One region of the Sphingobium aquiterrae genome, then DNA from elsewhere that is predicted to be linked to it. Evidence: predicted binding sites of a transcription regulator. Region 1 holds the regulator's gene; each other region holds the start of a gene.

The links. The regulator LexA, encoded in region 1, represses DNA repair genes until DNA is damaged. The targets are predictions, from matches to a motif close to GTTCCNCNCTTGTTCT.
Region 2: a site for LexA is predicted at 1,627-1,642, ahead of WFP78_RS20940 (LexA family protein). Genes of this name have one in related genera too.
Region 3: a site for LexA is predicted at 2,985-3,000, ahead of WFP78_RS03760 (S24 family peptidase). Genes of this name have one in related genera too.
Region 4: a site for LexA is predicted at 3,913-3,928, ahead of WFP78_RS15685 (ATP-dependent helicase). Genes of this name have one in related genera too.

The regions. Positions count from the first base shown of each region.
Region 1 covers NZ_JBANFL010000005.1:134,164-141,566, reverse strand. Annotated here, with positions in the region: gene gltX (glutamate--tRNA ligase) at 1-890, opposite strand, end outside; gene WFP78_RS07150 (ComEC/Rec2 family competence protein) at 941-3,190, shown strand; gene lexA (transcriptional repressor LexA) at 3,514-4,188, opposite strand; gene WFP78_RS07140 (hypothetical protein) at 4,342-4,500, shown strand; gene WFP78_RS07135 (molybdopterin molybdotransferase MoeA) at 4,558-5,742, opposite strand; gene moaC (cyclic pyranopterin monophosphate synthase MoaC) at 5,762-6,235, opposite strand; gene trpC (indole-3-glycerol phosphate synthase TrpC) at 6,232-7,023, opposite strand; gene trpD (anthranilate phosphoribosyltransferase) at 7,020-7,403, opposite strand, start outside.
Region 2 covers NZ_JBANFL010000027.1:12,933-20,335, forward strand. Annotated here, with positions in the region: gene WFP78_RS20935 (Y-family DNA polymerase) at 1-1,204, opposite strand, end outside; gene WFP78_RS20940 (LexA family protein) at 1,162-1,593, opposite strand; gene WFP78_RS20945 (GNAT family N-acetyltransferase) at 1,754-2,218, opposite strand; gene WFP78_RS20950 (hypothetical protein) at 2,269-2,457, opposite strand; gene WFP78_RS20955 (recombinase family protein) at 2,454-3,044, opposite strand; gene WFP78_RS20960 (replication initiator protein A) at 3,344-4,204, shown strand; gene WFP78_RS20965 (RNA replicase) at 4,674-5,477, shown strand; gene WFP78_RS20970 (single-stranded DNA-binding protein) at 6,011-6,331, shown strand; gene WFP78_RS23490 (YlcI/YnfO family protein) at 6,328-6,528, opposite strand; gene WFP78_RS20975 (ParA family protein) at 6,822-7,403, shown strand, end outside.
Region 3 covers NZ_JBANFL010000002.1:306,947-314,349, forward strand. Annotated here, with positions in the region: gene WFP78_RS03735 (glycoside hydrolase family 5 protein) at 1-466, shown strand, start outside; gene WFP78_RS03740 (hypothetical protein) at 466-822, shown strand; gene WFP78_RS03745 (hypothetical protein) at 819-1,568, shown strand; gene WFP78_RS03750 (glycoside hydrolase family protein) at 1,626-2,165, shown strand; gene WFP78_RS03755 (hypothetical protein) at 2,162-2,809, shown strand; gene WFP78_RS03760 (S24 family peptidase) at 3,065-3,763, shown strand; gene WFP78_RS03765 (MBL fold metallo-hydrolase) at 3,825-4,514, shown strand; gene WFP78_RS03770 (MAPEG family protein) at 4,523-4,954, opposite strand; gene rpmF (50S ribosomal protein L32) at 5,197-5,376, shown strand; gene plsX (phosphate acyltransferase PlsX) at 5,409-6,473, shown strand; gene WFP78_RS03785 (beta-ketoacyl-ACP synthase III) at 6,470-7,403, shown strand, end outside.
Region 4 covers NZ_JBANFL010000014.1:89,075-96,477, forward strand. Annotated here, with positions in the region: gene WFP78_RS15670 (YitT family protein) at 1-19, opposite strand, end outside; gene WFP78_RS15675 (L,D-transpeptidase family protein) at 379-1,029, opposite strand; gene WFP78_RS15680 (SpoIIAA family protein) at 1,219-1,605, opposite strand; gene WFP78_RS15685 (ATP-dependent helicase) at 1,619-3,907, opposite strand; gene WFP78_RS15690 (GFA family protein) at 4,029-4,421, shown strand; gene WFP78_RS15695 (Fe-S oxidoreductase) at 4,574-4,969, shown strand; gene WFP78_RS15700 (Rrf2 family transcriptional regulator) at 4,926-5,408, opposite strand; gene WFP78_RS15705 (globin domain-containing protein) at 5,518-5,964, shown strand; gene rsmD (16S rRNA (guanine(966)-N(2))-methyltransferase RsmD) at 6,052-6,591, opposite strand; gene WFP78_RS23455 (pseudouridine synthase) at 6,588-7,403, opposite strand, start outside.

The DNA.
Region 1 (7,403 bases):
GCGCGCGCGCGCGGGATGATCTCTTCGTCGCCATGGCCCCAGCCAAGGCGGAGCAGGTAATTGTCGACCGCTTCGGGCAGCATCCCCATTTCGTCGCGATAGGCGTCCACGCCCAGCGCGCCATGGCGCTTGGAGAGCTTGGCGCCATCGGCCCCGTGGATCAGCGGGATATGGGCATAGATCGGCTCGCGCCAGCCCATGGCGCGGATGATGCAAAGCTGGCGGAAGGCGTTGTTCAGATGATCGTCGCCACGGATGACATGGGTGACGCCCATGTCATTGTCGTCCACCACCACGGCCAGCATATAGGTGGGCGTGCCGTCGGAACGCAGCAGGATCATGTCGTCCAGCTCGGCATTCTGCACGACGACGCGGCCCTGCACGGCATCCTCGATCACTGTTTCGCCCGCGCGCGGGGCCTTCAGGCGCAGCACATAGGGCGCGCCCTCGGGGGCTTCGGTGTGGTCGCGGTCGCGCCAGCGGCCGTCATAGCGCATGGGCTGCCTGGCCGCGCGCTGCTGCTCGCGCAATTCGGCGAGTTCCTCCGGCGTGGCGTAGCAGCGATAGGCGTCGCCCTGCGCCAGCATCTGGTGCGCGACCTCGGCATGGCGCGCGGCGCGGGCGAACTGGAACACGGGTTCCTCGTCTCCCGACAGGCCCAGCCAGTTCAGGCCGTCGAAAATGGCGGCGATCGCTTCTTCGGTCGAGCGGGCGCGATCGGTGTCTTCGATGCGCAGCAGGAACTTGCCGCCATGGTGGCGCGCGAACAGCCAGTTGAACAGCGCGGTGCGGGCGCCGCCGATATGCAGGAATCCGGTTGGAGAAGGGGCGAAGCGCGTTACAACGGGGCTGTTGTCTGCGGTTGCGCTCACAATCGGATTCCTTGACATTCCTGCGGTGCGAGTCTTGCTCGCTCCTGTAAAACGGTCGCCCCCCTAGCATGGCTTTTCGGCCACGACAAACCTCTGCTGATATTGCCGCGACGAAGGTCGTAACGCGCCCCTTCGGGAGCGGGGGCGTGGCCGCGGATATCGGGCGATGGCGCGCCCTTGCGCGGCGCATTGCCGATGCGATCGAGGGATGGCTGGAAGGGGAGCGGGAGCAGGTCGCGCTCTGGGTGCCGGTGACGATGGGCATGGGCATCGCCGCCTGGTTTGTCCTGCCGGATCGCTGGGGCTGGGCGGGCTGGATCATGGTGTGCGCAATGGTTGCCGCGCTGGGCCTGTTGCTGCCGCAGGGCGGTCGGTTGCGGCATATCTGCGTGCGTGCCGGATTGCTCGCCGGCCTTGGCTGCCTGCTGGTCTGGGGCAAGGCGATATGGGTGGGCGAGCCGCCCCTTGCGCGCGCGATGTTCACCGAGGTGCGCGGGGAGGTGATCGGCGTCGCGCCGGTGCCGGCACAGGGCATGGCGCGCCTGATCCTGGCCCCGCGCGATCGTCCCGATCTGCCGCGGCGCATCCGGCTGAACCTGATGGACAACGATGCGCCGGCCGATATTGGCGCGGGGGCGGTGATACGGGTGCGGGCGCGGCTGATGCCGCCTGCGCCTCCGGCGGTGCCGGGCGCCTATGATTTTGCGGCGCGCGCCTATTTCATGGGGATCGGGGCGACGGGGCGGGCGGTGCCGCCGGTGCTGGTGGAGCGCCCGGCGGCCTCCACCGTCGCGCCGGTCAGGCAGCGCCTGTCCGAGCATATCCGCACCCGGCTGTCGGGTGGCGAGGGGGGCATCGCCACTGCGCTGGCCACGGGCGATCAGGGCGCGATCAGCGAGGCGGATGCCGATGCCATGCGGCGCAGCGGCCTGGCGCATCTGCTGTCGATCAGCGGCCTGCATGTGACGGCGCTGGTCGGCGCGGCGATCTTCATCGTCTTCCGGCTGCTGGCGCTGCCGCCGCGACTGGCGTTGCATGCGCCGCTGATGCTGATCTCGGCGGGGGCGGGCGCGCTGGCGGGCATCGGCTATACGCTGTTGACGGGCGCGGAGGTGCCCACGGTGCGATCATGCGTGGCCGCGCTGCTGGTGCTCGGGGCGCTGGCATTGGGGCGGGAGGCGATCACGCTGCGGCTTGTCGCGGCGGGTGCCATATTCGTCCTGATCTTCTGGCCCGATGCGCTTGTCGGCCCCAGCTTCCAGATGAGCTTTGCGGCCGTGACCGCCATCATTGCCTTGTCCGAAATGCGCTGGTTCCGCGCGCTGACGATGGCGCGTGACGAAGGCTGGATACGCAAGTTCGGGCGGAATATCCTTGGCCTGCTGCTGACGGGCGCGGCCGTGGAACTGGTGCTGGCGCCGATCGCGCTGTTCCATTTTCACAGGGCGGGCATGCTGGGGTCGCTGGCCAATCTTGTCGCCATTCCGCTCACCACCTTCGTCGTCATGCCGTTCGAGGCGATAGCCCTGCTGCTGGATGTGGCGGGGCTGGGCGCGCCGGCATGGTGGATCGTGGGCAAGGCGTTGTCGCTGTTGCTGGCCATCGCCCATATGGTCGCCGCCTTGCCGGGGGCGGTCGCGCTGGCGGCGCCTTTTCCCGGCTGGGTTTTCGCCGTGACGATGGCGGGGCTGCTCTGGTGCCTGCTCTGGCGCGGCCGGCTGCGATGGCTTGGGTTGGCGCCGGCCTTGATGGGCGCGCTGCTGATGGCATTCGCCCCGGCGCCCGATATCCTGGTGACAGGCGACGGCCGCCATCTTGCGATCCGCACGCCGGGCGGCATGGCGACGCTGCGCGACCGGGCGGGCGACTATGTCCGCGATACGCTGAGCGAAGCGGCGGGGGAGGAAGGGGAAATGCAGGCGCTCGCCACGCTCGACCGGGCGCGTTGCAACCCGGACCTGTGCGCCGTGACGGTGAAGGACGGCGCGGGGCGGGGCTGGCGCCTGCTCGCCACGCGCAGCGCGACCCATGTCGATGCCGGCGCGCTGATCCGCGCCTGTGCCATGGCGGACATCGTCGTCAGCGATCGCGGGCTTCCGCGCGCCTGCCGCCCCGGCTGGCTGAAGCTGGACCGCTGGGCGCTGTCACGCAGCGGCGGCGTGGCGCTGTTCCTGCGTCAGGGCAGGGTGAGCACCGTCAGGCAGCAGGGCGACGCGCACCCATGGATCGCGCGGCCTTTCTATCGTAAGCGCGCCAGATCGCCCGGGAACATCCCGTCTTCGGGGCCCGTCTCCACAACTGTCGCGCCCGGGCATTGAAACGGTTCAGGAAAGGCGAACCCTCGCCGGCACCGGGCACCGGTGAGCGGCCCATATCCGCTCAGGAACAACCGCCCTTCAACTCGGATGGAGCCGTCGTCGCAGACGACCGCAGGGCAAAAGGGTGATTTTCGAGCACCGGCGCACAGAGCTTGAAACGAGGCCCATGCCTCGTTTCAACGCTTTGCAGGCCCGCACTGGGGCAATGTCGATATCGGTTCCAGAGCCGCGCTGCGTTACATCTGACGCAGGGCGCGTGCGCTCAGTCTTGTTGTCGCATCGCCTTTTGCGCAAAACCGGTTCCCACTTTTGCCCATGATCCCCTAGTTATAGCGGCGCAGCAATCCCGCTAGCTTGCCCTGGATGCGGACCTGACGGGCGTCGTAAATCTGCGGCTCATAAGCGCCATTGGCCGGATCGAGCCGGACCTGCTGCCCCTGGCGGCGGAAATATTTGAGCGTCGCTTCGCTGTCGTCGATCAGTGCGACGACGATCTGCCCGTCGCGCGCCACATCCGTCCGCTGGATCAGCGCGAAGTCGCCGTCCAGGATGCCGGCCTCCATCATGGAATCGCCGGAGACTTCCAGCGCATAATGGTCGCCCGCGCCCAGCAGCGCGGCGGGGACGGAGAGCATGTTCTGCCCCTCCATCGCCTCGATCGGCATGCCCGCGGCGATCCGGCCATGCAGGGGGATTTCGACCACATCGTTGGCGGCCATCGGAATGCGCGGCGCGGCAGGCGCGATGGACGGAATGGCAGGCGCCTTGTGCGCGCGATCCAGCGCGTCCGGAAGCTTGACCACCTCCAGCGCGCGCGCGCGGTTGGGCAGGCGCCGGATGAAGCCGCGTTCCTCCAGCGCGCTGATCAGGCGATGAATGCCCGATTTGGAGCGAAGATCGAGCGCCTCCTTCATCTCTTCGAACGAAGGCGACACGCCGTCTTCCTCCAGCCGGCGGTGGATGAAACTGAGCAGTTCCTGTTGCTTGGCCGTGAGCATGTTTATCACCATCATTGGAACGGATGGGGAACACTTAGGAAACACAAGGGGGCAAGTCAAGCGTTCAGCGGTTCGTCGCTTTTGGGGGAACGAAGCGACCCGCTTCCGGTTTTTCCACCGTCCCCGCAAGAGAGGACAGATGAGGAGAGTGACATGGCGAACCAGCAGAAACAGAATCCGGGCAAGGAGCAGCGCCGGGGCCAGCAGGGCAGCGCCGATCGCAATCGCCAGCAGGAACAGGAAGGCAAGCAGGGCCAGATGGGCGACGAGCGTCGGCAGGACAAGGCGCCCGGCCGCGGCCAGCAGCATTGAAGCGCCTTCGCACAAGGGAAAGGGGTCGCCTTCGCGGCCCCTTTTCTTGTGGTCGCATCAGCGGATGGGGATGATCGTCACCGGCTCTCCGGCGGGGGCCGGCCACCCGTTGGCCGGGCGCAGGATCAGGCAATCGGCCATCGCCAGCATCCGCGTCGCCGCGCTGTCCTGCACCGGCAGCGGCCATACCCGGTCGCCGTCGCTGCGGCCGCGCACATAATCGTCGCGCACCGTCACCGGCGGCATGTCTTCGCCCAATCGAGCCGTGCGCGACAAGGGCAGCGGCTGCGCGCAGCCCGACAGATGGCGGAGCAGCGGCATCAGGAACAAGGTGCCCGTGACGAAGGCGGAAACCGGATTGCCCGGCAGGCCCAGGAAGATGCAGGGACCATTTGTGCCGGCGATCAGCGGCTTGCCCGGCCGCATCGCGATCCGCCAGAAATCCAGCGTGCCGCCGGCCGCTTCGAAGGCGGGGCGAACAAGGTCGTGATCGCCAACCGACGCGCCGCCCGTGGTCACGACGACATCGGCGCGGCTTGCGGCGGCAAAGGCGGCGGTCAGCGCCGGCAGATCGTCGCGCACGATGCCCAGATCCTCGACATCGCACGGGAGCGCGGCGAGCATGGCGCGCAGCATCACGGCATTGGAAGAGGGCAGCTTGCCCGCCGGCACGGGCGCGCCGGGTGGCACCAGCTCGTCGCCTGTGGATATCAGCGCGACACGGGGCCGCCGCCGCACGGGCAATGTGCCATGGCCCGCCAGCACGGCCAGCGAGAGCGTGGCGGGGGTGAGCGCATCGCCGGCGGCGAGCAGGGGCTGCCCTTCGCGAAAATCGGACCCTTTGGGGCGGACATGCTTGCCGGCCGTCGCCGGTCCTTCGCCGGTCAGTGTCACGACATCGCCGGCGCGGGCGACATCTTCCTGCACGACGATGCAATCGCCACCCGGCGGCAGCGGCGCGCCGGTGAAGATGCGCACCGCTTCGCCAGCACCGATGGGGGGAGGCAGGGCGCCGCCCGCGGCGCTCTGGCCGATCATGCGCCATGGCCCCGGCAAGTCGGCCGCGCGCACCGCATAGCCGTCCATCGCCGAAAGATCGGCCCAGGGCTGGTCCCGGCGGGCAAGGACATCCTGCGACAGCCAGCGGCCGATGCAGTCGCCGAGCGGCATCTCTTCGGCGGGCAGCGGCGCGGCCAGCGAAAGGAGGCGGGCCTGCGCCTGCGCGACCGGCATCAGGCCCATGGCATGGCCGTCCCGTCCATCATGCCGGCGCGCGCCAGTCGCCGGATTTTCCGCCCGACTTCGCGATCAGGCGCACGCCGCCGATCACCATGGCCTTGTCCAATGCCTTGGCCATGTCGTAAATGGTGAGCAGCGCGACGGACACGGCCGTCATCGCCTCCATCTCCACGCCGGTCTGCGCGGCCGTGCGGGCAGTCGCGCAAACAGCGACGCCCGTGCCGTCCAGCGTGAAGTCCACGGTGACGCCGCTCAGCGGCAGGGGATGGCACAGCGGGATCAGGGTCGCGGTCTGCTTGGCCGCCATGATACCGGCCACTCGCGCGACGGCCAGCACATCGCCTTTCTGCACAAGTCCCTGGGCGATGGCGCTGGTGGCCTCGGCGCTCATCTCGATGCGGCCGGTGGCGGTCGCTTCCCGCACCGTGGTCGCCTTGGCCGACACATCGACCATGCGGGCCGCCCCGTCCGCGTCGAGATGGGTGAGTTTACTCATGCGCCGGTCAGCAACAGTCGGGTCGCGGCCTCCACATCGGGTTGCCGCATCAGCGCCTCGCCCACCAGGAAGCAGCGCACGCCATGCCGGGCCATCGCATCCAGATCGGCATGGGAGCCAAGGCCGCTTTCGGCGACGAAGGTGCAGCCCTGCGGCGCATGGCCGACCAGTTCGTAGGTGCGGGCGAAATCGACCGTGAAGTCGCGCAGGTCGCGGTTGTTGACGCCGATCAGGCGCGAGCGCAGCTTGAGCGCGCGTTCCAGTTCCTGCGCATCATGCACCTCGACCAGGACATCCATGCCGAGGCCGAGCGCGGCATCCTCGATTTCGGCCATCTGCCCGTCGTCCAGCGCGGCGACGATGATGAGGATGGCGTCGGCGCCGATGGCCCGCGATTCCAGCACCTGCCAGGGATCGACCATGAAATCCTTGCGCAGTACCGGCAGGGCGCAGGCGGAACGCGCCGCCATCAGATAATCGTCATGCCCCTGGAAATAGGGCATGTCGGTCAGCACCGATAGGCAGGCCGCGCCCGCCGCCTGATAGGCAACGGCATGGGCCGGCGGATCGAAGTCCGGGCGGATCAATCCTTTGGAAGGGCTTGCCTTCTTGATCTCCGCGATCAGGCCGTAGCCCGAGCGCGCGGCCGCATCCAGCGCCATGCGGAAGCCGCGGGGCATGCTCTGTTCGGATGCGCGGGCATGGAGGGACGCGACGGTGGTCGCGGCCTTGCGGCGCACCACGTCCTCGCGCTTGAAGGCACAGATTTCGGTCAGCTTGTTGGTCATTGATAGGCAATCCAGCAATTGAGCAGCGCGTTGGCAAGGCCCTTGTCGATGGCTTCGGCGGCATCCTCCGCGCCTTCACGCAGATCGTGCGCGGCCCCGGCGACGACAAGGGCGGCGGCGGCATTGAAAATCACCGCATCCCGATAGGCGCCCGGTTCGCCGAGCAGCAGCGCGCGCAGAGCCGCGGCATTATGCGCGGGGTCGCCGCCGCGAATGGCGTCCAGCGGGTGGGTCGGCAGGCCCGCATCGACGGCGGACCAGCGACGCATCGCCACGATGCCGTCGGCGGTCACGTCCGCAATGTCATTGCCGCCCGCGAGCGACAGTTCGTCCAGCCCCTCGTCCCCCGAAACGACCATCGCCCGGTCGACGCCCAGTTC
Region 2 (7,403 bases), on a different contig from region 1:
TAGTGTTTCGACCAAAGCGGGTGTTAAGGCTATCCATTGCGGCGAGCAGCGCGGGTGCCTTGGGATCAGCGGCAGCGAACAGGTCCGCTTGCCCTTCCCCTTCCGGCGCTAGATCCTCCAGCAGCACGCCGCACTTGGTATAGACGCCCCCCGGCTGAAACATCGCCTCCATCATCCTTCCCGCGATCCCGACGATGACGCGAGGGTCGTTGGTCGGAGGAGAGAGCCGCGCCGATCGCGATGCCGAAGGCGGATTCGGCCGATAGCGCGAACCATGTGCGAAGGCGATCAGCCGGCTTGCGGCGAGCCCTTGCGCTCGTATCTTATCGGTCGCGCGCGCCGCGCGCCGCGCCATGGCCTCGCGCAGCTCGGCAAGATCGGTGACGGGCTCGCCGAACTGGCGCGTCACCGCGGTCGCCTTGAGCGGTTCGGGCGCCACCTTGAAGTCGGCGCACTCGACGCCGCCCAGCTCGCGCACAAGCCGTTCCAGCACCACCGTTCCCACGTCGCGCGCCACCGCAGGCGGCAGCGCAGCCAGGTCCGCCGTTGTCCTTACGCCGAGGGGCCGAAGGCGCGCTTCCAGCGCGCCCCCGATGCCCCATACTTCCCCGACCGGCCAATGGTCGAACAGACGCCGGCGTAGCTCGACGTCGTGAAGGTCGACCACCCCTCCCCACACCTTCTCCGTCGCCTTTGCCAAAGCATTCGCAACTTTCGACAGTGTGCGGGTCGGACCCAGGCCGATCCGGGTCGGGAGGCCGACCGATCGGGCTATATCCTCGCGGACCGCGTGCGCGGCCGCGACGTTGCCGAGGCCACTCGGCAGCACCGGCAAGCGGAAGAAACTTTCGTCGATCGAGTAGACTTCCACCATGTCGGAATGATCGGCGATGACGGCATTGAAGCGGCGGTTGAGATCCGCATACAGCTCATAATTGCTCGATCGGAGCTGGATGCCGTGGCGCTTGATCCGGTCCCGAATCTTGAAAACCGGCTCGCCCATACGGACGTGGAGTGCCTTCGCTTCCTCGCTCCTCGCAACCGCACACCCGTCGTTGTTCGACAGGACGATGACCGGCACGCCCCGCAGACTCGGATCGAACAGACGCTCCGCGCTGACATAGAAGTTGGCAACGTCGACGATCGCCCAGGACATGCCGCCTACCGCCGGTAGTCGCGAACGCCGGTCCGCACGACGCCCCATATTTCCACGCCTTCGGCCGAGGTCGGCTCATAGCATTGCTGACTGTTGCGCGCCTCGAGGAACGGAGCGCCCCGGCGCTGGACGAGCTGGCGGCAGACGAAGCCGCCATCGACGATCGCGATCACGATATGCCCTTCTGCAGGGCGCGTGTCGCGATCGACTACTACGACGTCGTTATCGTAGATTCCGGCCTCGATCATGCTGCTACCGCTGATCCGGAACACGAAGCTCGCCGCTCGATCGAGACGCAGCAGCTCGATCAGGCTTATCGCATCGTCCTGCCAATCTTGGGCGGGGCTTGGAAAGCCGGCGCCCGCAGCGCCGACGATGCGTAGAAGAATCCCCTTCGGCACCTCGGCGATCGGCACCGGCTGCATCAGTGGCAGCATGGTGATTCCCTTCGCCCCCTTGTAACGCCCAAAGGAACGGAAAGGGAACACAGCATATCCACCATTCGGCGCATCGATGCGGACCGGAGGCGCGGCCGCGCATTTAGATTCCGCACAGCGAAGCCGGGTGCCCAATCAGGCTACCCAAGCCGAGGGGTTGTTATAGGTGAAGACCTAAGAAGGATGCTCCAGACACCGGATTGAATGAGATCGGCTCGGCCGCGACGAAGCCGATTTTTTCATACAGTTTGCGAGCGGGGACGGACTTTGCCTGCACGTCGAGCCGCATTTCCCGGTAGCCAACGGCACGAGCCTCGGCGATCAGTCGTTCTACTAGCTCGCGACCCAAGTGACTTCCGCGTGCTTGGGGGCGAACATACAATCGCTTCATTTCGCATATTTCGGCAGTAACCTGGCGCATTGCGATGCAGCCCTCGACATCGCCCGCGCGGTCCGCGAGCAACACGCACCCATTGGGCGCTGCATACTTGCCGGGTAGGCTGGCGAACTCAGCATCATTGTTCTGATAGTCGAGATTGACAGGCGAGTTGTCTATAAACTCGCGCCAGATGCTTAGCACCATCGCTATATCATCGGGGAAGATAGCGTGCCGAATGATCGTCATGGCATAATTGTTAGGCAAGGATCATGGCGGGAATGGGATCAGATCGCGGCCTAGTTGAAACAGCAAAATCCATGTTCGCCGATAAGGGCGATAGCCTCTTGTTCGTCGGGGCCATCATTGTGCAATTCGATCGCCCGAACCTTGGTCCACGGCCCCAGCTCGGCGGGGAGGTTTGCCCCCTCCCCGTCGATCGTCAGAGCGGATAACCCGTCTGCGCCGGTGAATAGCCAGACGTTCACGCGCCAGGGCCTTCCCCTTCCGCGCTGATAGCTTCCTGCACCGGCGCCGGGAAATGGCGGTAGAGGGTTGGCACCGAGACGCCGATCGTCGGCGCGATCTCGCGCACCGTCATCCCCGAGGCCAAGAGCTTGCGGGCCGCCTCGAGCCGCTTGGGCGTCATCACCGTCTTTCGGCCGCCTACCCTTCCCTCGCGCCGCGCCACGATCAAGGCGGCCGTCGTGCGCTCGCGGATGAGGTCGCGTTCCATTTCGGCCATTGCGGCCATGATGTGAAAGACGAGCTTGCCGGCAGTGCCGCCAGTGTCGATGCCGTCCGTGAGCGAACGGAAGCCGATGCCGCGATCAGCAAGGTCCGCCGCCAGATCGATCAGCCCCTTCATCGTTCGGCCGAGACGATCGAGCTTCCATACCACCAGCACGTCTCCGGCACGTGCATGCGACAGAGCTTCGGCAAGACCGGCGCGGTCCGCCTTGGCGCCGCTCGCTTTGTCGGTGAAGGTCCGCTCGCACCCCGCTTCGCGCAGCGCGTCGAGCTGGGGCGTCAGATCCTGTTCGGGCGTCGAGACGCGCGCATAGCCGATCAGCATGAATCGTTCTCAAAACTCATCTTCCGCGCCTATCACGACACGGCGCAATCGAGAAAGTGTTTTGATACGCGCTGCGCGGCTGCTACACATTCTCATATGGTGCCGCTTCAAAATCGATCGTTTGCGAGACGAGTTACTGCCGACACTGCCTGTCACCACGTCGGTCCGCGAAAGCACGAAGATTGGCACCGATCGCTGACTCTGCCCTCTGCCTTCCGTGGGGACGACGGTCCGTTTCGTGCTTTCGCGGACCATCCTTCCCCGCCGTTCGTGCTTTCGCGGACCCGGGAAATTGCGGCATGACCGAGCGTGACCTGAGCCAAGGCGACCTGTTCATTCTCGACAGCCCATTGCTGACCGAGGTCCGCGGCGAGCAGTCGTTGATGGCGTATCCGTTTTTCGCTTTGTCCAAGACGGCGTGGAAGCGTTCGCTGATCTACAAGACCGACGCGGTGTCGATCGAGATCGGTCCCGGCCCTCGCGGGGTCGCTACCATCTACGACAAGGAAGTATTGCTCTATATAGCGAGCTTGCTGGTCTCCAAACTTGATGCCGGCGAGGCTGTTGCCCAAGACTTCTATTTTACCGCTCACGATCTTTTCCGCGTGACCGGCGTCAACGGCTCGGCGCGCTCCTACTCGCGACTGTCCGATGCGCTGGAACGACTCCAGGGCACGCAGATCAAGACCAACATCGAAGCGGGTGGCGAGGGCCAAGCTGGCTTCTTCTCTTGGCTGTCGGAAGCGCAGCTCCACTACACCAAGAGCAAAAACGGCGATAAGCGATTGAAGGGCGTCAAGGTTCGCCTGTGCGACTGGCTTTACCGTGCGATCCTGCGCGATCGTCGCGTGCTGGAATATTCGCCCTCCTATTTCCAGCTCGGACCTGTCGAGCGCCGGCTTTATGAGGTCGCGCTTTCGACCTGCAAGGGTGGTGCAGTCCAAGTCGGGCTGGACGATTTGCGGCTTCAACTCGGCTACCAAAATTCCTTGAAGCACTTCCGGCACGTAATGAAGGGCATTACCGACGCAAATGCCATCCCCGACTTTCACATCATCATGGGCGATACTGCATCCAGTGCGACAGTTGCGGGCAAAGGCCGGAATACCACCGCAACGACTGTGACAATTACGCCGAAGCCGGCGTTGATGTCCGCCTAAGCGCGCGCTGCGAATCGATTCTTCATCGCGGCCTTGTTTGGTCCGCGAAAGCACGAGTGCCGGTCCCCGAAAGCACGAAGTCAGGTCCGCGAAAGCACGAACGCGCATGACCCGGGTCCGCGATAGCACGAACTTTTTCCTGCATTAGTCCGCGAAAGCACGAATTGTAGTTGTTTCGCTGGCGCGTCGCTTCCGGCAAAAAATACCGATGTCGTGCGCAACTGGCGGACGACGAATTAGGGAGCGGCCGTGACCACATAAACGAATGCCCGGCACGAGGCCGGGCACCCTGGAATGTGATGAGCGATGCTTGGCGGCATCGATCGGGACATAAGACACCCCCCTCATACCCGTTCCTGAGCTTCGGTTCAAGGGAGCGCGCTTCGCGCCACGCCCAAGTTTTGCCTGGTCCCGGCCCCGATGAAGGGGACGGACGATGGGAGCAGTTTCACTCGCGCAGGCGAGCTTCATGGCGCTCGACCGCATTGAGCGCGCGCGGCCGAGATCGCGATCGGGCGCACCAAACCCGACGCGCGCGCATGTGCATCCGAACAGCCGGCGTGCCGGCACGTTCGAGGATGACTTTTTCTACAGCTACGCGAAGGGCGAAACCGACCGGCTCTATAAGAAGGCCGTGGAGCTGCTGAAGCGCAAGAACGCCGTGCGGCGGCTCGCGCGCGCCGAGGGTCGCCAGCTCTCCGAGGACGAACGGCTCGTCACGCTGATAACGCCAGCGGCGATCCGCGTGTTCGAGCAGCTTACGACGCTTGCCCGAACCTGCGCCGGCAAGGTTTTCCCAACCTGGGAATGGATCGAGGCCGCGAGCGGCCTGTCTCGCGCGAGTGTCGGGCGCGGCCTGTCGATCCTCGCCAAGATGGGGTTGATCGAGAAGCAGCGGCGATGCGTTCCGATCGATCCACCCGCCGACCGCCCCAAGGCGCGCAACGCGCAGACGTCGAACGTCTATCGCATGAGCTTCCCCAACCGGCTCGCACGGTTCCTTCCGCGCTTTCTTCGGCCCGTGCCGCTGCCCGATGACGTGGTGCAGCGTGAGGTCGATCGCATCGAAGAGATCGAAACCATGCGGCTCTGGCGCACCCCTCGCCAGATGGTTGCCGAGGACATCGAGGACGAAGGCTTGCGGCGCGTGTTGGACAGCCTTGCCATCGCGATCGAGAAACAAGAGTCTCAAAAAAATGGTCAACCGCTCCTAGATTCATATAATCTAGGGACAGATGGAGTTGGCCTAGCCGGCCAACGCTCTAACGCCTGACGGCGAGGATGCTCTAACCCAACCCGATGCGCCAAATCGCAATGACAACACTTAACCGATCCGTCGGACGCGCCGCTCCGCGTCGCGGTGCTCCCGAGGGGAGCATGCGGCTTCTGTAGCGCTCAAATGGCCACGTTCGTGCTTGGTTGAGCTGTTTTTTCACCTTGAGCGCGGCCGTAGCGCCAGGTCTTCAAGCCAAAGAGCGCGCGATCTGGATCGAATGCCCTCTTCATCGGCGTTCCCCCTTCCCTTCCCCCGCGGCCGTGTCGAACTGGTCGACCATCCCTTTGCCGCGCCACGACTGAGCCACGGCGCCGAGATCCCCCGCGCGACATTCACGTCTGCCCCTTCGATCGGCTCTTCCTGAATCGATGGGAAAATGGGCGCTGGCCGCCTTCTACGATCAAGCAAATAACCGGCTGCGCCTACGGTTTCCGCTGCGCGGACCCTCCGTTTTTTCGCTTGATCGCGGCGACTGCACTCCCTTTCAATTCCCATCAGGAATGAGCCTGATCGATCGAAAGGACAGGACCATGCAGAACATCGCTGAATTTCGGATCATCGGCCGCGTCGGCAAGATCACGGAGCATGACAAGGTGACGAAGGTGAACGTCGCCGCCAACTACAACCGCCAGGACAATGGCGAATGGGTGACGGATACCCACTGGAACGAGGTGACTCTGTTCGGCAAGCTGATCGAGCGCGCCGCGAAGGCTCAGAAGGGCGACCTGGTGCATATCACGGGCCGCGTCCGGCAGAACTCTTACGACACTGCCGAGGGCAAGCGCTACACGGTGGAACTGATCGCCGACGGCTTTGCGGTTCTCGCCAAGGGCTCGGATGATCGCGACTAGGCGCGGTCGGGGCCGCCTACCGGCGGCCCCTCTCGCCGGCGTAGCTCCAGCTCGACCGCTTCGCGCATGAAGTCGGCTTGACTTTCGCCATCCCGAAGAACCGATTTGATGCGCCCCAGCGTGCCTTTTGGAAACCGCGCAAGCGTCTGATCCCCCATTGGAGGGCGACCGACAGAACGGATATTGCTAGACGTCATCCAATGCCCTAGTAATTACCGATACCGCATATTGACGGCATTAGCGGTATCGTATATTACAGGTTGCGCCTTTCATCAAGGCGACGGAGGCGAAGGCCATGTTGGGTAATCTACTGACGATCGGATTGTTCGTCCTGATCGCTTGGGCCGTCCTCCGGGGCGGGGGCGGCAAGAGCCCGCGCATTTGGAGTGGCGACACTCCGGATGAGGAGGCGCGTCGTAACACGCGGACGGATTCGAACTATCGCGGTTACGACCACTGGAACAACAACTCCGATCGAGGCTGGTAGCGCGTGAAGACTATCGCCATCAACGTCGAGAAGGGCGGCGCCGGCAAGACGATGATCGCGTGCCATGTGGCATGGCATCTAGCCGATGCCGGCCATCGCGTGCTGTTTCTCGACCTTGATCGCCAGTGCAATGCGACCGATGCGCTCGCCGACTTCGAGAGCCTTGGCACGTGCAAGCCGCTCTTTGAACCGGGCTACACCCCGCCCGCCAGTTTTCCCCGGCTCGCGATCTACTCGAACCGCATGGGCGGCGAGTATGACGCGGACTACCCGCGCGCGCTTTCGAACATCAATGTCAACTTTCCGGCGCTCGATCCGCATTTCGATTACTGCGTCATCGACACGCCGCCCTCTTGGTCATGGATCAATTTCGCGGCGCTGCTGGTGTGCAACCACCTGATCGTCCCCGTCGAGCTGGGGCCATTCGGCCCTGCCGCAACCAAGCAGGTCTCGGACTCGATCGCGACGGTCAATGGGAAGCGGCGCACGCCGATCCACGTCGTCGGCTTGGTCCCCAATCGCGTGCGTGCCAACGATCGGCATCAGATGGACATGCTCGCCGCGATCAAGAGCAAGATCGGCCGC
Region 3 (7,403 bases), on a different contig from region 1:
GTTCCAGGTGATCTATGTCGAGCAGTTCGGGGCGGAGGATTTGCGCACCGTCGTCGGCGCCAGCGGTGACGGCGGGCGGCTGCTCGTCCTCTCGTCCGCAGGCACCCGCGAGGTCTTCACGCTGCAGCAGAACAGCGGTTACGTCAGCGGACCCAATGTGACGATGCCCATACCGGCCGGTCGGCCCGTGCTGCTGGGCGTGCAGTATCATGCCGGCGTGGAGCAGACGTTCGGCGTCTACCATGTCTATCACCTCAACATGCAGGCCAGCGCGGCATTGTTCCCGGAGAATGTGTCCTTCGGCAGCGGACTGACCAGCACAACTGGCTTCTCGGGCGATGGTGCATATCCCCATCCGTTCGTCGGGGGGTTCGGAGGCCGTATCGCCGGCCATGGCGACCTGTCGGACGATGATATCCAGGAGATCAAGCGGTTCCTGATGGCGCGCCATGGGATCGCCGAGTGATGGCGGTCGACGCGATCACGGTGGATTGGCTGCGCTCTGCCGGCCTGGTCAAGGCAGCCACGGCCGCCGCAATCGTCGACGCATGGGGCGATCTTGCCGTTACCAGCGAGATCATTTCCCCGCTGGCGCTGGAGGCCGATGCGGCCAGCGAGGCAGACAGGCAGATCAGTTTTCTCGGGCATCCGCTGCCCGTGGAGAAGGTCTCGGTCGACGGCCTGCGCGTCGATCTGGTCGGGCGGCCGGTCGTCGGTTCAGCTGCTGGCTATGCTGCCGGACAGGTGTTTTTTGTTATTGGAGCCGAGGAGGCTTCCGACGTCGACCGTACTACCCTGACCGTTCTCAGGGTGCTGGCATGAGCGGCGTCCTGATCGTCAATCCGCTGGCCCATGCAGTAGCGCCGGCCGCCCCTGGCACCGGCGGCGCCAACCTGCTGACACCTGACCCGAACGAGGCGTGGCTGGCGCCGGCCGTTGGCGTTGCCTCGATCGATATCGATCTTGGCCAAGAACAGCTGGTCGACAGCATCTTTCTCGGCTTCACCAATGCGACCGCTGCGGCGCACTGGAGCATCAGCACCGCTACTGCGCCCGGCGAAGGGCTGGTCGAACGCCATGCCGGCAGCCTGCGCGCCGCTGACAGCATCGGGCCGCGCCACCACGCATTTGTGCGCCTGCCCGTGCCTGTCGCTTCGCGCTATTTCCGCATCACGACGACCCAATCCGACGCCGAGGCGCTTTACGCCGGCATCGTGGTGGTGGGCCTTGCCTTCGAGAAGTATCGCGAATTCGGCGGGGGACGGACACCGATCGATACGAGCGCCCGGCAAGACCTGATCGGCGGCGGTTTCGGCATTGGCGAGGGTGTGACGAAGGCGCAGTTCGACTGGAGCTTTGTCGATCTCTCCGATGCCGAACTGCAAAGACTATGGGCGATCAAGATGGATCGCGGTCTGCGCAAGCCCGTCCTCGTCGTGGAAGACGCAGACTTGACGATCGGCCAGAACGAGGCGATCCACTATGGTCTCTTCGCCCGCTTCCAGGCGTATGAACGGCAAGACCCGGCGCAGACGCGCTGGGCGGGCTCGATCCTCCAATGGGTATGATGGGGGTGCGCGGGTGGACGGTGCGCATGTCGCCATCGCCATGCCACGCCGTCACCCATGGCAAGCAGCAAGATCAAGGCGGGCACCGCACTGGCGGGCATCATGGGGATTGCGGCGACAGGTGCGCTGCTGGGCGACCTGACCCGGTGGGAAGGCAAGCGAAACGTCGGCTATCTCGACATCGCCAAAATTCCGACTGCCTGCATGGGCGATACGCAGAATGTGGTGGTCGGCAAATTCTACAGTGATGCCGAATGTCAGGAGCGCCTTGAGCGTCAGGCTCTTTCTCATGTTGAAGATGTTTTGCTGATCGCTCCCGGCCTGCGCCAGCATCCGCAGGTGCTGCGCGCGGCCGGGAGCATGACCTATAATATCGGCGCGCCCAAGTTCAGCGGGTCGACGGCCAGCACGCGGTTCAGGGCCGGCGACCTGCTCGGCGGCTGCCTTGCCATCGGCCCCTATTTCGTGGTGCTCCGCAAGGACGGCACAGAGGTTGTCACCTCGGGCTTCATCAACGTGAACAAGCAGCCGATCCAGGGCCTGATCGACCGCCGCACCTATGAGATGACGGTGTGCCTCCGGGGGCTGGTCAAGTGAGCCTGCCCCCGTTCGGGCTCATGCTGGAGTTTGTGCTTGGCCTCGTCGGCGACCTGGTCGGCAATGTCCTGGACCTGATCCGGCGATACCCCTGGCAGGCGCTGGCCATCGTTCTGCTGATGGTGGCGTTTGTCCAGCACCGGCAGATCGGGCGGGCCACCGATCGCGCGGATCGGGAGCACGTCCTTGCCCTTCAATGGCGCTCGGACTTCCGGTCTCAGCGGGAGGAGATGCGCAAGTTTGTGGGACTTGTCCGCGCCGCCCGCGTCGCCGCCGCGCGCGCCGATCAACTGAACAATGAGCGCGTGACGCGGGAAACTGCCGCGCGCATCGAGGAGGTGAAAAGTGACTATCAGGATGATCTTGCTGTTGCCCTTGATGCTGTCGATCGCCGCCTGCACGACAGCATCAGACAGGCGGGTGGAGGTGGCGCCGGCAGTGGTCGCGCAGCAGCGCAACTGCCCATCATTTCCGACATGCCCGAAGGGGCTTTGCGACCCGGTGAAGCAGCCATCATTTCAGCAGCCGACGCCCGCCTCTGTATCGCCAACACGGTGAGGCTGGAGCAGCTCATCAGGGCATGGAACGGGGTGGCGGGAGTGGACGTGAACGGGGCCAGTGAAGGGCCGCTTCAGACGCCTTGAAGGCTACTTAATGTCGCGTACTTAATGTCGCGACTTTTGGGCGCGCTACACTCTTTCGGCCTATTTATTTTCGCGCATTTATTTTCGCTAATTTTTTTCGCGCTACACTCGATTGTCCGAAGCAGGTGCATGGATGCCGTTCTCCTTCCAGTGAAGCTGCAGCGAACGACTTTTTGTTCGCTATTTGTTCCAAGGAGAGGGGTGATAAGAATTTTCCTACTTGTCTAGGAAAATTCCTACGCTACAGAGAAGAATATGAAGGAAGGCGATCTTTCGGTGCGGGAGACGCTGGCGGCGCTGATCGCGGCGCGCGGCGACCATTATGGCGCCCTGTCCCGGCTGCTCGGGCGCAACCCGGCCTATATCCAGCAGTTCATCAAGCGCGGCACCCCCCGCAAGCTCGACGAGGCGGACCGTCGCACGCTGGCCGTCTATTTCGGCGTGGACGAAGTGCTGCTCGGCGCGCCGGGGAAAGGGGCTTCCACGCCGTCGGGGCAGGGCCAGAACAAAGGCGAGAACAGGGGTCGCGGCCAGCCGGCGGTCGTCACCATCCCGCGCATGGATCTGGGCGCATCGGCAGGCGCGGGTTCGCTGGACGATCGCGAGCAGGTGACGGGGCTGGTGGGCTTTGACGAGGCATGGCTGCGCGCCATGGGCGTGCGCCGCGAATCGCTGTCGATCATCCGCGTCGACGGCGAATCGATGGCCCCTACGCTGTGCGACGGCGACGAGATCATGGTGGACAGCGCCGACGCCGCCTCCCGCCTGCGCGCCGGCATTTATGTGCTGCGTTTCCAGGATGTGCTGATGGTGAAGCGAATCGCGCCGGGGCCGGGGCAGGGATTGCTCTCCATCCTCAGCGACAATCCGCATTTCCAAAGCTGGACGGATGTCGACCCCGCGCAGATCGTCCTGCTCGGCCGGGTGATCTGGACCGGGCGGCGCCTGCGCTGAAGCCCGTGCGGAACCGCGTGCGGGGCTTGCGTGCAGCCCTGTGCTTCGCCACATCCGGGGCATGACCGATTCCGCCGCTCCCGATGCTCCCGTGCCGCCGCTGCGCGCCACGCTGATCCCCGTCACCCCGCTCCAGCAGAACTGCACCCTGTTCTGGTGTACGCAAACGGGGAAGGGCGCCTTTGTCGATCCGGGCGGCGACCTGCCCCGGCTGAAGGCGGCGGCGGCCCAGCATGGCGTGGAGATCGAGAAGATCCTCGTCACCCATGGCCATATCGACCATTGCGGGGAAGCGGGCACGCTGGCGAAGGAACTGGGCGTGCCGATCGAGGGGCCGCATGAAGCCGACCGCTTCTGGATTGCGCGGCTGGAGGATGACGGCCGCAAATATGGCATCACCGGCAAGCCCTTCGAGCCTGATCGCTGGCTGCACGATGGCGATAGCGTGACGGTGGGCAATCTGACGCTGGACGTCATCCATTGCCCCGGCCACACGCCCGGCCATGTCGTCTTCCACCATGCGCCCTCGAAACTCGCGATCGTGGGCGACGTGCTGTTCCAGGGCTCCATTGGCCGCACCGACTTCCCGCTCGGCAATCACCAGGATCTGATCGACGCGATCACCGGCAAGCTCTGGCCGCTGGGGGGCGAGACGGCCTTTGTCCCCGGCCACGGCCCGATGAGCAATTTCGCGCATGAGCGGCGCTCCAACCCCTTCGTGTCGGACCGCGCGCTGGGTGCCGCCGGATAAGGAAGGCGTCAGGCCCGCGCCGCCAGCGAAGGCGGAGCGGGGATGGCGCGGGTGCCGCTGTAGCTGGCATAGAGCGCGGCGATCGCCAGCGCGAGCATGACCAGCATCGTCACCATGATGCCGCCCGCCCGCGCCCAATGGGGCTTGGCCGCGTCCATGCCGAAGGCGTGCGCCACGCGCGCCAGGATGTAGACGAGCGCGATGCCCCACAGCCAGTCCTGGCTGCCCAGCGCCATTTCGACGAGCCCGCACAGGATGAGGACGAAGGGCGTATATTCGATGAAGTTCGCCTGCGCCCGCATCCGCCGCATCAGCGGCGCGCTGCCGCCGTCGCCGTGCAGCACCTTTTCCTGCATGCGCAGGCGGCTTACCCGCATACCAAGCCAGATGTTGAACAGCGCGGCGGCGGCAGCGAAAGTCAGTGTGATCGGCAGCAGCATGATATATGTCTCTCCCCGTCCATGTCCGCGGGCGGCATGGCGCTTCGGCAATATGGCGTATCGACAATGGCGCTGGCCGGCACGGGCGGCAAGGAATAGCTTGCACCTCAATCAAAAAACGCTATAGGCGCTTGGCTTCGCGATTGTCCGGCCGCACGGATTTGCGGCCCTTTGGCCGTCATCTCCTTTGGCGTTTCGGCCTGTCGTTCTGACATTTTTGCAATACGGAAACAGGTGCCGACATGGCTGTCCCAAAGAGGAAAACATCCCCGTCCAAGCGTGGCATGCGCCGCGCGCATGATTCGCTGAAGGTCGAGGCATTCCAGGAATGCTCGAACTGCGGTGAACTGAAGCGTCCGCACAATCTGTGCCCCTCCTGCGGCCATTATAATGGCCGCGAGATCGTTGCCGTCGGGGCCTGAGCACGTCTAATCGTCTCCGAGAGGGGGGTCAGGTGAGCAGGGAGCCGCGGATCGCAATCGACGCGATGGGCGGCGATGAAGGCGTGCGTGTCATGCTGGCTGGCGTTGCCTTGGCACGTCGGCGGCATGAAGGGCTGCGCTTCACGCTGTTCGGCGATTCGGCGCAGATCAATGCTGCGCTGGACAACCACCCCAATCTGCGTGCGGCTTCGCACGTCGTGCATACGGACGAGGTCGTCGCCGCGACCGATAAGCCCAGCGTCGCCATCCGCAAGAAGACCAGCTCCATGAGCCGCGCCATCCAGGCGGTGAAGGCCGGGGAGGCTGGCGCTGCCGTGTCCGCCGGCAATACCGGCGCGCTGATGGCGATGGCGAAACTCGCCCTGCGCACCATGCCTGGCATCGAGCGCCCCGCGCTTGCCGCGCTGCTGCCGACGCTGGGCGACAATGATGTCGTCATGCTGGACCTGGGCGCCAATACTGAGTGCGATTCGCGTAATCTCGTCCAGTTCGCCGTGATGGGCGCGGCCTATGCCCGCATCGCGCTGGACCTTGAGCGGCCGCGCGTCCGCCTGCTCAACATCGGCACCGAAGAGATGAAGGGCACGGACGAGATTCGTGACGCCGCCGCCATCCTGCGTGCCGCGCCGGAACTGCCGATGCAGTTCGACGGCTTCACCGAAGGCGACAAGATCAACACGGGCGAAGCCGACGTCGTCGTGACGGAGGGCTTTGCCGGCAATATCGCGCTGAAGACGGCGGAGGGCACCGCGCGGTTCGTCACCGACCTGCTGCGCAACGCCTTCACCAGCTCGATCCGCTCGAAGATCGGCTTCCTCATCTCGAAGCCTGCGATGTTCCTGCTGAAGCACCACCTCGATCCCAACAACCATAATGGCGCGGTCTTCCTGGGCCTCAACGGCGTGGTGGTGAAAAGCCATGGCAGCGCCAATGCGAAGGGCGTGGCCAATGCCGTGCATGTCGCCGCCCGGCTGCTGGAAGAAGACATCACCCGGCGGATCGCCGCCGACATGGCCAATATCCCTGCGTTGGCAAAGCCCGCGCGATCCATCAGCGCGGAGCAGCCTGTAAAATGATTCGTCGTTCCGTTCTGCTCGGCACGGGCTCCGCCCTGCCTGTGCGCGCCGTTTCCAATGCCGAACTGGCGGAGCGGGTCGACACCAGCGACGAATGGATCGTGGAGCGCACGGGCATCCGCAATCGCTACATCGCCGGCGAAGGCGAGACGACGGCATCGCTCGCAACGGCGGCATGCCGCGCCGCGCTGGCCTCCGCCGGCGTCGATGCGTCGGAAGTCGACCTGATCGTGCTGGCTACCGCCACGCCGGACCAGACCTTTCCCGCCAGCGCGACGCTGGTGCAGGCGGCGCTGGGCATCAACGACGGTGTCGCCTTCGACGTGGCCGCCGTCTGCTCGGGCTTCCTCTATGCGCTGACGGTCGCCGACAACATGATCCGGGGCGGTGCCGCCAGCAAGGCGCTGGTGATCGGCGCGGAAACCTTCAGCCGCATCCTCGACTGGGAAGATCGCGCGACCTGCGTGCTCTTCGGCGACGGCGCCGGCGCCGTCCTGCTGGGCGCGGAAGACAGCGAGGACAGCGATCCGCACAGCGCGCGCGGCATCCTCGCCAGCCGCCTCCATGCCGATGGGCGCCACAATGAACTGCTCTATGTCGATGGCGGCCCGTCCACCACCGGCACGGTCGGCAAGGTGCGCATGCGCGGCAAGGAAGTCTTCCGCCACGCCGTCGTCAACCTGGCGTCGGTCATGACGGAGACGCTGGCCGCCGCCGGGCTGGAGCCCAAGGATGTCGACTGGGTCGTGCCGCACCAGGCCAATGCCCGCATATTGGATGCGACCGCGCGCAAGCTCGGCTTGCCGCCGGAGAAGGTCGTCGTCACGGTGGATCGCCACGCCAACACCTCCGCCGCCTCCGTGCCGCTGGCGCTCGACGTCGCGTCGCGCGATGGCCGGATCAAGCGCGGCGACCTGGTGGTGCTGGAAG
Region 4 (7,403 bases), on a different contig from region 1:
GGGCGGGGCGTTCTGGCATGGCTGTCCTGTCGATGACGCCTCGGCTCTCATCCCCCGATGGAGCCTGTTTGGCCCTTCTGTGGCTGCTCTAGCGCCGCCGCGCCGGGATGGCCAGATGTCTCCTAGGACGGATCGACATTCAACTCTCTTGAATGATTGGGCTATATTTATTCCAATTCGTCATGCTGAACGTGTTTCAGCATCCATCGCGCCTCCTGAAACCATCACGCATGTGGAGGAATGGATGCTGAAACACGTTCAGCATGACGATGGTCCTGGCTGTAACCAGCCTGCCTCTTTGTGAATGTCGATCCATCCTTGCCCGGCATGGTCCATGCCCGGCATCGCTCCCCCGGCAAGGGGCAGGCAGGCCGCGCCTCAGGCGCCGGTCGTCCGTACGCCTGAAAGGTCCATCATCCGGCCATTGGTCACGATCACCCGGTCGCCGAGTTTCGCCTGTGCAAACAAAAGCTTGGCGAAGGCTGTGGGTACGCCGATGCAACCATGGGTGGCCTTGTCCCGCGCCACCTGGCTGCCGTGGATGGCGACGCCGTCATTGGTGAGGCGCAGCGTATAGGGCATCGGCGCGTCATAGAGGCTGGACCAGTGATCGGCATCCTTCTGGAGGATGGGAAAGACGCCCAGCGGCGTCGGCATTTCGTCCGCGCCATAGGCGATCACGGCCGCGCCGATCTCATAGCCGCCACGGAAGACCGAGAGCGTCTGCGCCTTGAGGTCCACCGTGATGACCAGCGGGCCGGCCGGCACGCCCTTGTCGTCCCACAGCCAGTCGCCATGGCGGAACGGGCCGGTGATGGTCAGCACCCGCTTGATGACCAGGGGATTGTCCTGCCGGGCGGCGACGGCGGTCGGCGCGGGGGCCGCGGCTTTGGCGAGCGTCGCCGCCTTGGCGTGCTTTGCCACGGCTGCCGTCCGCGGCGCGCCGGGCACGTCGGAAGGCGCCCGTGCGGCAAGCCCTGTCGCTATGCCAGCGACCGCCACCAGCACCAATCCACCTGTCAGTTTCATTGTCGCCGTTCCTGATTCCCGCAGTGCCTGTTCACCGCATCCTCCCTGCCAAAAAGCCGGGAAAACAGCCAGATGCCTATTTTCGCTGTGCCGCTGCGGGACGATAGGGGGTGCGCGGGTTAACGACGGAGGAAGTCTCTATCGGCCCCCTGTAGGCCCCAGTTCAAGGCCCCAGTTCAAGGCCCATGTTCAGGCATGCGCGATGTCGGTCCGGCGCAGGGCCCAGTCGCGCGCATGGCCCTCTTCGGCGCGGGTGAACACCTCATAGGCAATGCCGGGCAGCAGCTTGCTCTCGATCTTCGCCGCCGTGCGTATCCAGCTTTCATCCGCGATCAGGGCAACCCGGTCCAGCGCCTTCATGATGCGGAACAGGGCGGGCAGATGCTTCAATTCCTCCAGGAACAGCGACAGATGGAGGTCTGGCGCGCCGCGCACATCGGCGATCATGTCCAGCCGGTCCGTGCCCTCCAGCACCGCAACGACATCAGCGATGACGCGCGGGATATCCTCGCGGGCAAGGGCACCGTCGACGATGATCTCGACGGCATTGGGGGTGAGCGGGCGGGTGGTGATCATGGGACCTCTCCCTTCATCCCGGCGACACGAAACTGTCCATCACGCGCTTGCGCCCGGCGGTTTCGAAGTCGATTTCCAGCTTGTTGCCCTCGATCTCGGCAATCGCGCCATAGCCGAATTTCTGGTGGAAGACGCGCATGCCGATGGACAGGTCGCTGCGCCCCTTGTTGCCCAGGCTGACGGCGGATTGCCGCGCCTCGACAATGCGGGTGGGTTCGCGGACGAACTGGCCGGATGTCTGCGCGCGCTGCCAGCCCGGACCGCGCCCGGTGCCGCGCCCGACATCGGCGAAGGGATCGGCGCGTTCCGACCAGTTGGCGCGCCAGAGCGAGGCGCCGCCGGCCATGCTCGATTGCGTTTCCACATGGGCGGGGGGCAGTTCGCCCACGAAGCGGCTGGGGATGGAGCTGGTCCACTGGCCGTAGATGCGGCGATTGGCGGCATGCAGGATGATGCAGCGCCGCCGCGCGCGGGTGATGGCGACATAGGCAAGCCGCCGTTCCTCCTCCAGCGCGGACAGGCCGCCTTCGTCCAGCGCGCGTTGCGAGGGGAAGATGCCTTCTTCCCAGCCGGCCAGGAACACGGTGTCGAATTCCAGCCCCTTGGCAGCGTGGATGGTCATGATCGTGACCTTGCGCTCGTCCCGCTGCGCCTCATTGTCCATGACGAGGGAGACATGCTCCAGGAAGGCGCCCAGCGTCTCATATTCCTCCATGGCGCGGACGAGTTCGTTGAGGTTTTCAAGGCGCCCCGTCGCTTCCGTGGAGCGTTCGGCCTGCAGCGCGGCGGTATAGCCGCTTTCGTCCAGGATCTGCCGGGCGAGTTCCGCATGGGGCAGGTCCTTCGCGCGGTCGCGCCAGCGGGCAAGGTCGGCGACGAAATTGCCCAGCGCCCGGCGGGCCTGCGGGGTCAGCTCGTCGCTGTCGAGGATGCGCGCGGCGGCCAGCGTGAGCGGCGTGCCCTCGGCACGGGCGAGGCGATGGATCTTCTCCACCGCCTTGTCGCCAAGGCCGCGCTTGGGCACGTTGACGATCCGTTCGAAGGCAAGGTCGTCGGCGGGCTGGTTGACGAGGCGCAGATAGGCGAGCGCATCCCGGATTTCCGCCCGCTCGTAGAAGCGGAAGCCGCCGACGATGCGATAGGGCATGCCGATGGCGATGAAGCGGTCTTCGAACTCGCGGGTCTGGTGCTGCGCCCGCACGAGGATGGCGACATCGTCCAGGCTGCCGCCGCGATGCTGGATCGTCTCGATCTCGTCGCCGACGCGGCGGGCCTCCTCCGGCCCGTCCCACACGCCCAGCACCTGAACCTTTTCGCCCTCGCTCTCCTGCGTCCACAGCGTCTTGCCCAGCCGCCCGCCATTTTCGGCGATCACGCCGGAGGCCGCGGCCAGGATATGCGGGGTGGAGCGGTAATTCTGTTCCAGCCGCACGATCTTCGCGCCGGGGAAATCCTTTTCGAAGCGCAGGATATTGGCGACTTCCGCCCCGCGCCATGAGTAGATCGACTGGTCGTCATCCCCAACGCAGCAGATATTCCTGTGGCTTTGCGCGAGCAGGCGCAGCCAGAGATACTGGCTGGAATTGGTGTCCTGATATTCGTCCACCATCACATATTTGAAGCGCTGCTGGTAATGCGCCAAGACTTCGCGGTCCTTGCGCAGCAGGGTCAGCACATGCAGCAGCAGGTCGCCGAAATCGCAGGCGTTGAGCGCCAGCAGCCGCGCCTGATAGGCGGCGTAAAGCTGTTTGCCCTTGCCATTGGCATAATGCTCGCTCTCGCCGGCATCGACATCCTCGGGGTTCATGCCCCGGTTCTTCCAGCGGTCGATCAGGCCGCCCAGTTGGCGCGCGGGCCAGCGCTTCTCGTCGATCCCCTCGGCTTGGATCAGCTGCTTCATCACGCGCAGCTGGTCGTCGGTGTCGAGGATGGTGAAATTGCTCTGCAGGCCGATCAGCTCGGCATGGCGGCGCAGCATCTTCGCGCCGATCGCGTGGAAGGTGCCCAGCCACGGCATGCCCTCCACCGCCGGGCCGATCATCCGGCCGACCCGCTCCTTCATCTCGCGTGCGGCCTTGTTGGTGAAGGTGACGCACAGGATTTCCGACGGCCAGGCCCGGCGGGTCGCCACCAGATGGGCAAGGCGGGCGGTGAGCGCCGCCGTCTTGCCCGTGCCGGCGCCGGCCAGCACCAGCAGCGGCCCCTCGGTGGTGAGCACCGCCTCGCGCTGCGGGCTGTTCAGCCCCTGCAGATAGGGCGGATCATCGGGCGAGGGCGCGGGCAGGGGGACGGAAGCTGACATGATGTTGAACAATTAGGGAACGCTGGCCTCCGGGGCAAGGGCGATGCTGTGGGGCGATGGTGTCTGCCCGGCAATTGCTGTAATGAGAACAAAAGGCGAATCGATCATGGGAGGATATGACATGCCGTCTGGAGGATGCCATTGCGGCGCCATCCGCTACACTGTGGAGGGCGAAGCCGAGCACAGCGCGCTGTGCCATTGCAGCGACTGCCGCAAGAGCGCGGGCGCGCCGATGGTCGGCTGGGCGCTGTTTCCCGCGGACAAGGTGCGCATCACGGGCGATCCGGTGCGCTATCGCTCGTCCGAACATGCGACCCGCTCATTCTGCGGCACATGCGGCACGGGGCTGTTCTACACCAGCGATGCGATCTTCCAGGGGAAGATCGACATCCAGACGGCGACGCTGGACGATCCCGATGCCTATCCGCCCACCGCATGCATCCAGGTGGCGGAAGCGGCGCACTGGATGGAAAAGCTCCCCGCCTTGCCCAGGTTCGCGCGTTTTCCGGGATAGTTCCGGCCGGGATGATGCTGGTGGGCGCCGATCGGTTGGCGTCAGCGGAGGCACGCCCGGTCGCGGGCGGAACGGCGGCGGCGGAACGCAGGGCTGTGCCGCCACGTTGGCGCGGTTCCATCAGGGGGTGACAAGATAAGGAGTAGAACCTGATGAAAGCCGCAATTCTCTCTGGCATCGCGATTCTGGCATGGCCCGCAATCGCCTTTGCCCAGACGGACCCGCAGACGGCCACGCCCAACGACATGAGCGCGCAACAAATGCCCCAGTCGGGCCAGTTGCCGCCGCCTCCGCCGCCGCCCGCCGACCCCAATGCCGGTGTGCCCGAGGGGCAGGTGCCGCCGGCGCCCGCTATGGTTCCCGCCGATCCCAATGCGCCGAAAAGCCCGGCTGCGCCGGTCGGCAGCGCGGCCAATCCCGTCATGGTCGGCGGCAACGCCACGCCGCCGCCCGAAGCCAGGGCCGACTATCCCCTGTGCAGCAGGACGGTGCAGGACAGTTGCATCAACCCAGGTGAAGCAAAGGGGAAGATGCGCCGCAAGCGCTGACCTCTGCGGGCACGGGGCGGGGCATGGCGGCGATCAGGGCCGCCAGCCCCGCCTTGTCCCGCACGGCATCGGCCAGGCTGTGTTCGTCCAGCACGGCCATGAATGCCGCCATCGCCTTGCTGAAAATGCCCGACAGGCCACAGGCGCTCCGGATGGCGCAGACCGCGCAATCGGCGGGCCGCATATCCGGCTCGGTCGTGCGCACGACAGTGCCGAGCATGATCTCTTCCGCCGGTCTGGCAAGGGCGAAGCCGCCGCCGCGCCCGCGCTGCGTCGCCAGGAATCCGTCCCTCGCGAGTTGGTTGACGACCTTCATCAGGTGATTGCGCGACAGGTCGTGACCGGCGGCCACATCCGCGATCGTGGCGCGCCCGTCCGGGCTGGCCGCGAGGTGGATCAACAGGCGCAGAGCATAATCGGTGTGAAGGGTCAGCCGCATCGCCCGATCCTAGCCTGCCGGACCTTCAACATCAAAACATATATTACAATTGCATCTTTCTGATGGCGCATATAGATGTATTTCATATGCACATTAAAAGGAGCCAAGCATGACCGCGAATCTGAGCCCTGAAACCATCGCCATCGTCAAATCCACCGGCCCGGCCCTGCAAAAGCATGGCGTGGAGATCACCACGCGCATGTATGCCCGGCTGTTCGAGGATGCGCAGGTCAAGGCTCTGTTCGATCAGGCCGCGCAGGAAAGTGGAGAACAGCCCCGCCGCTTGGCCGCCGCGATCCTTGGCTATGCGCAGAATATCGATCGGCTGCAGGCGCTGGACGGCGCGGTCGCCCGCATGGTCGCGCGCCATGTCGAGACCGGGGTGCGGGCGGAGCATTATCCCAAGGTGGGCGAAGCGCTGCTGCCCGCCATCCGCGATGTGCTGGGCGAAGAGGTCGCGACCGACGCCGTGCTGGCGGCCTGGGGAGAGGCCTATTGGTTCCTCGCCAACCTGCTGATCGGCAAGGAAGCCGAAGCCTATGCCGTGGCGGCCTAGCGTGATTTCGAGCCAGATGGCCTCATCTGGCGACTCGGAAATCACGGAAAAAGCTCCAATCCGCTGCCTGGCTTCAGGCGGCGGCCATCACTCCGCGCGCAGGATGTGCAGGCGGGCCTTGCCGATGTCGCGGACGGTATCGGCGACAAAGCCCTTCACCGCCACATCCTCGCCCCGGCCGGTTTCGATGCTGACCCAGGTGGCGGGCCCGGTCCAGCCGAGGCGCGCCAGCTTGTCGAGCGCGACCGAGCCGGCGCCCGTCGCATAGGGCGGGTCCATCAGGATCAGGTCGAGCGGCGCGGGGGCCGTGCCGAGCGACAATACCGAGCTTTGGCGGACATCGGGGCGCGCAAGGCCCAGTTTCGCGGCGTTGGCGCGCAGCGTGTCGGCCGCCGCCTTGTCCTGCTCCACGAAGATGCAGCTTGCCGCGCCGCGCGACAGGGCTTCAAAGCCCAGCGCGCCCGATCCGGCGAACAGGTCGGCGATGGCGAGCCCTTCGAAGCTCCCCAGCCGACTGGTCAGCATGGAGAACAATGCCTCGCGCACGCGATCTGCCGTGGGGCGCGTGCTGTCCCCCTTTGGCGAGGCGATGGTGCGCCCGCGCCATTGGCCTGAAATGATCCTCATGACGCGTCGCGATCTCCGTCATATTTCCCTTTTTTCAAGGTGTTGCGGAAGACGGTCAGGTCATGCTCGCGCACCTCGAACACCGCGCCCACCGGCAGGTCGTCCAGCGCGAAGGGGCCGTAGCTGGTGCGGATCAGGCGGTTCACCTTCAGCCCCAGATGTTCCAGCACGCGGCGCACTTCGCGGTTCTTGCCTTCGGTCAGCGACATTTCGATCCACTGGTTGCGGCCCGTGCGGCGCTCCAGATTGGCGTGGATGCGGCCATAGCGCACCCCTTCGATCTCCACGCCCATGACCAGTTCCTCCAGCTGCGCCTGGCTCACCTCGCCAAAGGCGCGGGCGCGGTAGCTGCGCGTCACGCCGGTCGCGGGCAGTTCCAGCTGGCGCTTGAGTTCGCCGTCGGTGGTCAGCAGCAGCAGCCCCTCGGTCGACATGTCCAGCCGGCCGACGGGCATCACCCGGGGCAGGTCGGCGGGCAGGCGGTCGTAGATGGTCGGGCGGCCCTGCGGATCGCGCTCGGTGGTGAGATAGCCGACCGGTTTGTGGAACAGGAACAGGCGGGCGGGCGCCGGGGCGGCGACGGCGATGCTATCCACGGTCACGCCATGGAGCGAGGGGAGCAGGGTGGCCGGCGTCGTGAGAATGTCACCGTTCAGCGCGACACGGCCTTCGGTGATCATCCGTTCGACTTCGCGGCGCGACGCGATGCCGGCGCGGGCGAGCAGCTTGGCGATGCGCTGCGGTTCCTTGCCTTCGGCCGCGGCGGCATGGGCCGGATGCGGATTGATATTCGCTGCAGGCCCCTTGCCGCG